4 regions of the Paenibacillus sp. GCM10027626 genome follow, and region 4 is predicted to be linked to each of the others. Evidence: predicted binding sites of a transcription regulator. Region 4 holds the regulator's gene; each other region holds the start of a gene.

Region 1 (2,195 bases), 390 kb from region 4:
AGGCAGAGCCTCCCTGCTGGGCTGCTGGACGGCTTTAAATGCAAAAAAAGCTTGTCTTGTCCGTTATTATCAACTATAATTGTAGCTAGTTGACGGAAGAACCGTGGCGAAGAGTACTTTGCTGCGGTTTTTTTTGATTTTATAGAATTTATAAGTTTTTCACTCGGTAAATTCTATAAAATTTCAGGGGAAGAAACTTGCCTCGCGCCAAGGACGGCGTCAGCCGTTTCTTCTTATCCAATCGATACTTAAAAACACAAGTGCAGTGCCCCTGAAGGATGTAAATAGGCATTTTGCTATTCATTGCTTGCGTTGACGCGGAATCAAACGAGCAGCTGCTGCACACCACAGCGAAAAAAGGCAACTCCAACCTGGCGGTGTCCCGATTTTTGGGACAAAGATGACTAAAGGGATTTCATGCAGCTAGTTTGCTTTTTTTTACCCGAAAAAAAGAAAACTAAAGGGAAAACATCCATCTATTTTGGGTGAAAAGGCGGTATCGGGTAGAAATCATCCATTGTAAATGCAGTTTTTCCGGTTAGTTTAATCCCTGTCAGCATTTTGCTTGCATTTAACTGCACAAAACCCAGTTAGACGTTCATACTGCTCTCGCGGCGCAATCAGAGGAATGAGGATAGTTCCATTTTCGGGATAGATTGTTAGCATGAGGTCGCCCGGATTTTTGACGTGACGCTGGCTGGGCGAGGGTACTTGGCTGCTTATTGGCTGGCTGGATGGCCTGGCGATATTGGGCGATGGGAGTCGGCGAGAGGCAAAATGCTGCACAAAATGCAACATTCGCGCTGGGATTCTGCCGAAACACCATAAATGTTGTACGTTCTGCAACAAACGTCACCCTTTCGCCTGGCTGGTGGAGCAGATTGTTGCATTTCGTGCAATAATTCGGGAGAATACTCGCTTTTGAGCGGGGATTTGTTGTATACGCTGCAACATTCTTCTTCTAGTGCCGCGGACTGAAAGGGCGATGGCGCTTGGCTTGTTGGTTGGCAGGATGACTGCACATCCAGCCATGCCGCTGAAGTGCTTTTGCTGCCGGGTTCGCCTTCTGCCGCCGCCCGGACGGGCCCTGGCTCTGCTCTGGTGTGGACGCGGCCAGTGCCTTCGCAGAACCGACCCGCTCTTCCCCGTCGGCCGCGCCAAAGATGGCGTCAACTAGAGCTTCAGAAAAAAACAAGAATATATGTTCGCAAAAACTCTTGTCAACATGAGGAAAAGGATGTATCATAAAACTATAAATGATGAAGGATGTGAGTGCGTTGTCAGATCGTCGCGCAGCTCTCGAGATGGCGCTACGCCAAATCGAGAAACAATTTGGTAAAGGTTCTATTATGAAATTAGGCGAGTCCGCAAACATGCAGGTGGAAACGGTATCCAGCGGCGCGCTCGCTTTAGATATCGCGCTTGGAATCGGCGGTTTTCCAAGAGGAAGAATTATCGAGATTTACGGGCCGGAGTCCTCAGGTAAAACTACAGTGGCGCTGCACGCGATCTCTGAGGTTCAGCGTGTGGGCGGACAAGCTGCCTTTATCGATGCAGAGCACGCGCTTGATCCGAGCTATGCCAGCAAGCTGGGCGTCAACATTGATGAATTGCTGCTGTCCCAGCCGGATACCGGTGAGCAAGCTCTGGAAATTGCCGAGGCGCTTGTACGCAGCGGTGCAGTTGATGTTATCGTCATTGACTCCGTCGCAGCGCTTGTGCCGAAAGCAGAGATCGAAGGCGAGATGGGCGACTCTCATGTTGGTTTGCAGGCGCGCCTGATGTCACAGGCATTGCGCAAGCTGTCCGGTGCGATCAGCAAATCGAAGACGATCGCTATCTTTATTAACCAGCTTCGCGAGAAGGTGGGCGTAATGTTCGGCAACCCGGAGACGACGCCTGGCGGACGCGCCTTGAAATTCTACTCCAGCGTAAGACTTGATGTGCGCCGTGTCGAGACGATCAAGCAAGGCAACGATATGGTCGGTAATCGTACCCGGATCAAGGTTGTCAAGAACAAGATGGCGCCTCCGTTCAAGCAGGCAGAGGTAGATATTATGTACGGTGAAGGCATTTCGAAGGAAGGCAGCATTGTCGATATCGGCGTTGAGATGGATATTGTACAGAAGAGCGGCGCCTGGTTCTCTTATGATGGAGAGCGGCTTGGTCAGGGCCGTGAGAATGCCAAGCAATTT
Region 2 (2,195 bases), on a different contig from region 4:
TGCTCAGTAGTGATAAAGAGATTCGATTTGTTGTAGATGGGGAACACAGAATTGAAGAGAGCCTGCTGGCGGCAATGGAGCAGCCGGTCGTCACTGTGATGCCCGAGCAGCGCATCCCAGAAGTAGTGAAGATGGCTGTTCAGGCCAGTATTGGGGTAAGAAGTGTTCAGCATATTTCGCCGACGCTGGAGCAATTATTTCTGAACATGACGGAGGGAGAAAGCATTGAATAGATTGCTGCCGCTCATTCAGAACGAGACGTTGAAAATTTGGAGAAAAAAGCGGTTTTATGTCGTCATTTTAGTGCTGTTGGTGCTGATCCCGATTTTTACATACGCTCAAATGAAAGTAGCTGAAAATAACCGGGAGAAATTTAGCGACTGGCGCAATCAAACCTTGCAGCAAATTAACGATTATCAGAATGCGCTTTCCAGTGACCGCGTCCCGGAGGAGTGGAAGCGATTCAGAAGAATTGCCGTACAGCAGCTGCAGTATTATTTGGATCATGATGTAAATCCGACTACGCCGGACGGTGTAACGTTTACGCGCGGCTTTATGGCCAATTCGGTGACGCTGTTCTATCCGCTGCTCGTACTGGCGATCGCTTCCGACTTGATTTCCGGCGAGCGCACCACAGGCACGATCAAAATGCTGCTTACCAGACCGGTGCGCAGATGGAAGATTTTATTAAGTAAATGGATCGCACTCACATTTTATGTATCCTTAATCATTGTCGCGAGCGGCATTCTATGCTATCTTATTGCAGGCGCCATCTTTGGATATGGGGGATGGCAGATGCCGATCTTTACCGGATTTTCAATAAGCGGATCTAATGTGGACAGCACTTATGTCCATGCAGTTCCGCAGTGGCTCTATATTTTGATGCAGGCAGGGCTGATCTGGTTTGCCCAGATGGTAGTCGCGGCGATTGCGCTGATGGTGTCTGTGCTCATCCGCAGCACCTCCGCAAGCATCGTGACGATGATGGCGGCGGTCATCGCCGGCACTATACTGGCCAACATGTCATCCTCTTGGCAAAGTGCTAAATATTTATTTTCCGTCAATATTAATATGACAGGATATTTGGCCGGATCGCCGCCGCCGATCGAAGGGATGACACTCGGCTTTTCATTGGCGACGCTGACGGTTTGGGCGGCTGCCGCGCTAATCGTTTCGTTCACTGTCTTTACGAAACAGGACATCTTGAATTAAAATAGCTTGAAGCGGCGTGCAAAAGAACTTGCGCCGAACATGTGTTCATCGTGTATAATGGACAAATGGCTGTCAGCTTTGACGTTATGCCGGCCAGGCCATGCCAGGCCAGGCCGTGCATGGTCAAGGTACAGTTACAATCAATTTTAGGAGGACGTGTATGACTGAGCAGTTGGATCTGTTTGCGGGTGGCGCTTCTTCGACAAACAATCGCAATTACGATGAAGGCGACATACAGGTGTTGGAGGGTTTGACCGCTGTACGTAAACGACCCGGGATGTATATTGGCAGTACGAGCAGCTCGGGACTGCATCATCTCGTCTGGGAGATCGTCGACAACGCCGTCGATGAGCATTTGGCAAAATATTGTTCTGCCATTGATGTAACGATTCATAGCGACGGGTCGGTAACGGTTCGTGACAATGGACGAGGAATCCCGACAGGGATGCATAAGACAGGCATTCCGACACCGCAGGTCGTCTTTACTATATTGCATGCGGGCGGAAAATTCGGCGGCGGCGGCTACAAAAAATCCGGCGGTCTTCACGGCGTCGGTGCTTCGGTTACGAATGCGCTGTCCGAGTGGCTGGAGGTCGAAATATCCCGCGACGGAAAAATACATAAGCAGCGGTTTGAATATTGGGTCGACGAGCAGGGTAAAGAGCATGTTGGCGAGCCGGTGACGGGGCTGGAGGTCATCGGCAATACGAACCGGACCGGAACGAAGGTTACGTTCAAGCCGGATAAGCGCGTCTTTCATGGCAATATTTCGTTAAGCTACGAGACGCTTGCCGAAAGGCTGCAGGAGATCGCTTTTCTCAATTCCGGGCTGAAGGTGACGGTAAAAGACGAGCGGGCAGGCAAGCAGGACGTGTTCCATTATGAAGGCGGAGCGAAGCAGTTTGTGCAGTTTCTAAACGAAGACAAAACGGTGCTCCATGATGTCGTTCACTTTCAAGGAGAACGCGAGGATATCGAGGTAG
Region 3 (2,195 bases), on a different contig from region 4:
GTCCGGAAGCGGCATGCAGCGAAATCCCGTCATACTGCCCGGTTGACTGAGCAAACGTCTGTGGTCTGCGTGCAGTATATTGCTTATCCAAATGCGCAAGCTCCGGGCTGGAGGAAAACCGGAAGCTGCTCCCAAGCATAACTGGCGGCAGGACTTCAACGCCATGCTTGTCCGCTAACTGCCTCAATGCGATTAGCGTCTCGGCCGTCGGACGGAACGGCTCCAGCTCGTAAGGCTGCTCTTCCGCTTCATAATTGCGATCCAGACAAAGCGCTATTGTAACTTCATCCGCATGCTTGATCAATGCCGCGAGCGCTTCGTATTCTTTTGGCGTAAAGCCGTGGAAGCCGTCAATCCAAATACGCGCTCCCTTCAATGATGGCGCCGAGCCGAACCCTTGCACGAGCCAGCTTAAGTAGTCCTCCGCATCGATATACAACCCGGCAAGCTCCCGCTCCAGCTCAGCGCTTATCCGCTGCAGATCGTGCAGCTTGCGGCCAAGCAGCGGGCTGGCGGCTCCGGCCTCTTTGCCTTCTGCTTCTGCATAGCGTTTCACCCGTTCTGAATCGATGCCATAACGCTTCCACTCCGTCATTAGCTGGCCGAGGCGGTCGATAAAACCATGCTGCGTTTCTCCTCCCTGAAACAGCTGCAGCTCATCGCCAAGCCGATTGACGATTTTATAGAGCATCATATTTTTTCCGTTCTCGCCAATCGGGACAAGCGCCGTACCGCCCGTCTCCTGCATGACGCGGTAGGAGAGCCGGCGAAAGCTCATCGCCTGTGCCCGCATCATGCCCCGCAATTGTGAGTTTGCCAGCATGGCATACTCGGTTTGGAACGTTGCCTGTTCCGGTACAAGCATAATTAACGGAGGGCCGTCCGGTTCGCTTTTCACTTGTTCGACAATCGTATGTAAGCAATGATGTGTCTTGCCTGTTCCCGAGCGGCCAATTATAAACCGCAGCGCCATGCATCCACCTTCCTTCTGCTGTTCGATTCTCTTATTCTATCATAGAGGAGCGATTCATTCACCAACTTAAACAAACAAATGTTCGTTTTTGTGGCTGGTAAATAATTCGCCGCTGCCGCCGGCCTGCAAACTTTACAAGTAGAATTTAATTATAGTTGTTTTTTCGCTTGCCGCTGCCAAAGTTTATATGCGTTAATAGAGATGTCGGGCCGACGAAAACGCGCGGAAGGAGGCTGATCAACTTGATTCAGAACTATGAGGTGATTTCCGTTTAGGCGGAAATCCATTACAGAGGGAGGCCGTGTAAATGGCCTCCCTTCCTATTTTGCAAAATTTTTAGCAGCCAATTTGAATATTTTTCTTTTTTTTGTGCTGTTATTTCACGTATACTAAATGTAACAGTCCTGAATGCGACTGTGCGATATGCACGATTGCCAGAATAATCGTGCTTTTTTAATCTCAATCTTACGAAAAGGAGGCGGACGCATTGAACATTTTTCACGTCTTGAACACCAACACACATGCATACCGATTTGAGGAGGACTTTGATCGTGAACTACAAAAATGGAAAAGATGTGCTTCCCCCTAGGCTGCTGAAGGAATTGCAATCGTATATTCAAGGTGAGCTTGTTTATATACCCAAGACGAAGGAACAGCGTGTCGGCTGGGGTGAAAAGAGCGGAACACGCCGGCTGATCGCCCGGCGCAATGAGGAAATATACTTATCTTATGCAGGCGGCTGCACCGTCGCAGAGCTGGAACGCCGCTATCATCTGTCGACGGAGAGCATTCGCAAAATCATCGTCAAAATGCGGGGGCTAAGCAAAAACGGATGATTGCCCCTGCAAGCCATATAACAAGAAGAGGCTGTCTCCAAATGTAGCTTTTTACTACTTAGAGACAGCCTTTTTGTCACTATGGGCTCATATAAACCTCGATGGCCAGGCACGCCAAACAGCCCCATCAAAAGTCTGACGGGGCTGCGGCATTTCTATATCGCGCACAGCGTCCTAGCGGCTGCGCACCTCAAAAATCGCAAACTTCAAATAGTGGCCTTCGTTTACGCCTAGCACTTGCGGATGATCCTTGCCGGCCGCGCGCCACTCGATTAGGCGCAGCATTTTTCCGGCGTCGACAGCTGCCGCATGAATCGTTTCCAGAAAAAGATCGGGCCGCATATGATAGGAGCAGCTCGCCGTTACCAGATAACCGCCCTCATTGA
Region 4 (2,195 bases):
AAACGGCTTGGGATGAGTGCTATGTCAGTGTAATGCCGAGGGCGGTTCGTACGGCTGAATTAATTTTTGGCGGAAAGCTTCATGTGAAGGCAGAGCTGCGGGAAATTCCGGCGCCTGAATTCAAGTTCAAGTTGAAGCTGCCCTTTCTTGTGTGGGCGATCCTAATCAGGTTTTCAGGGCTGTTTAATCGCCGCACGAGAGCGGATATAGAGGAGGCAAAGGCGCGGGTCAAAACGGTGATCGATGAAATTATGGTCGGACAGGCAAGCAGCGTGCTTATTGTGAGCCATGCAGCGCTGATGCATTATTTGCGCAAGGAGCTGAAAAGGAGGGGCTTTCACGGCCCAGGCTTTACCTATGCGGATAATGGGAAGCTGTATCTATATGAACGCGATGAGAAAAACTTCTATCGAAGTCCTTCGAGGATGAGCGACCTATAGGTTTGCCTGGCAAACCCGCCTCGTAAGCTTGAGGTGGTTTTTATCGCCAATAAGAATTTTGTTTTTTCCGCACAGCCTGAAAACGTATAAATTCTGGCGTGGTTAAAAAAGAGCTGTCTCAGAAGCGGTTTGTCAACTGCTTCTGAGACAGCTCTTTCCTTTTCACTGTAACTTGAGTTGCCTTATGCAAGGCAGCCCCGCATTCTAATGGATGTCGCGGAACAATCCGATAACCTTGCCCAAAATGGTGACATTGCGCAATCGAATCGGCTTCATCGTAGCGTTCTCCGGCTGCAAGCGGATATGATCCTTCTCTTTGTAGAAGGTCTTGACGGTTGCTTCATCATCCTCGGTCATTGCTACGACGATATCGCCGTTCATGGCAGTCGGCTGCTGACGGACGATCACATAGTCGCCGTCATGAATACCCGCTTCGATCATACTTTCGCCCATAACGCTGAGAATAAAGACGTTATCGTCCCCGACGCGGTCGGCCGGCAACGGGAAGTAGTCTTCGATGTTCTCGGTTGCTGTTATCGGCATACCTGCGGTTACTTTGCCGACGACCGGCACTTTGGCGATGGCTTGCGGGAACGGCAGCTCTGAAATCGTCTGGTCCAAAATCTCGATCGCCCGCGGTTTGGTTGGATCGCGCCGGATCAGACCTTTCTTCTCCAATCGATCCAGATGGCCGTGTACCGTCGAGCTCGAGGCGAGACCTACTGCTTCACCGATTTCACGTACAGATGGCGGGTAGCCTTTCTCCCGAACTTCATTCTTGATGAATTCGAGTATCGCCTGCTGGCGGTTGGAAAGTTTCGACACTGGAATCACTCCATAAGTTCATTTGTGTAAAATTATAGCACAGAACCGGAGTTCGTACAAACATAGGTTCGAGAAAAAATGCACTTTAATTATTTTGCAAAAAAATTACGAACAAAAGTTCTTGTTTTGGTATTGACTGCAAACGGATGTTCGTGCTATTCTAAATTCAACAAAACAGAACAAACGTTTGGGGTGCTGGTCATGATGACAATCTCTTATTATAGCAGCGATCGGAAGGAACTGGGCAATAAGCCGGCAAAGCAGGCAATGAAGAAGCGGACGGCAGGACGTCTGATGGTGCGTGTTGCAGCAGCAGCGCTGTTCGCAATATTGCTCTACAGCGGGTTGAATTTAGTGAAAAGCAGCGCTAACGGGGAGCAGTTGGAGCCGGCTCGTGCCGATGAACGCATCCTCGTAGTTGGCGCGGGGGACACGCTATGGGCAATAGCGGGCAAGGTACGCAATCAAGACGAGGATTTACGACGTGTCGTCTATGATATTCAACAGCGGAATCAATTGAAGAGCAGTATGTTGAAGGTAGGACAGACGTTGATCGTGCCTGCGAAGTAATGGTTGGACGTTATGGGGGATAGTTTCAATTTAGGTAAGCGTTGCGTCCGGGTCATTGCCCGGATTCGACGCTTTTTTTTATGCATTTGTTTTGGCAGTATTAAGGAACAAAGGGTGAACATCTCGCGGCATTCTTGACAATTGAGGATTAAAAATGCAAAGTAAAGGGTGGTACATATGTCATTGCTTTAATGATCAGGGAGGCGTCTTGTTTTGGAGAAGTTAATTGCAAGAATTAATGAGCTGTCGCGCAAGCATAAGACAGTTGGGCTCACAGCAGAGGAGACGGCCGAGCGCGAACAACTGCGCAAGGAATATTTGGACAACTTCAGAAGAAACTTCCGCAATCAGATGAATTCG

What was found. Region 4 encodes LexA, which represses DNA repair genes until DNA is damaged. Its sites were predicted from a motif close to CGAACATATGTTCG; they were not measured.
Region 1: recA (recombinase RecA) is a predicted target of LexA. The motif match lies at 1,195-1,208, and genes of this name have one in related genera.
Region 2: parE (DNA topoisomerase IV subunit B) is a predicted target of LexA. The motif match lies at 1,247-1,260, and genes of this name have one in related genera.
Region 3: addB (helicase-exonuclease AddAB subunit AddB) is a predicted target of LexA. The motif match lies at 1,045-1,058, and genes of this name have one in related genera.

The regions. Positions count from the first base shown of each region.
Region 1 covers NZ_JBHTHC010000002.1:335,176-337,370, forward strand. The annotation lists gene recA (recombinase RecA) at 1,278-2,195, shown strand, end outside.
Region 2 covers NZ_JBHTHC010000008.1:149,669-151,863, reverse strand. The annotation lists gene ACFQ0N_RS17080 (ABC transporter ATP-binding protein) at 1-233, shown strand, start outside; gene ACFQ0N_RS17075 (ABC transporter permease) at 226-1,212, shown strand; gene parE (DNA topoisomerase IV subunit B) at 1,373-2,195, shown strand, end outside.
Region 3 covers NZ_JBHTHC010000014.1:81,320-83,514, reverse strand. The annotation lists gene addB (helicase-exonuclease AddAB subunit AddB) at 1-973, opposite strand, end outside; gene ACFQ0N_RS24440 (CD3324 family protein) at 1,525-1,809, shown strand; gene ACFQ0N_RS24435 (class I SAM-dependent rRNA methyltransferase) at 1,984-2,195, opposite strand, start outside.
Region 4 covers NZ_JBHTHC010000002.1:721,869-724,063, forward strand. The annotation lists gene ACFQ0N_RS06985 (histidine phosphatase family protein) at 1-440, shown strand, start outside; gene lexA (transcriptional repressor LexA) at 645-1,265, opposite strand; gene ACFQ0N_RS06995 (LysM peptidoglycan-binding domain-containing protein) at 1,467-1,835, shown strand; gene ACFQ0N_RS07000 (DUF896 domain-containing protein) at 2,049-2,195, shown strand, end outside.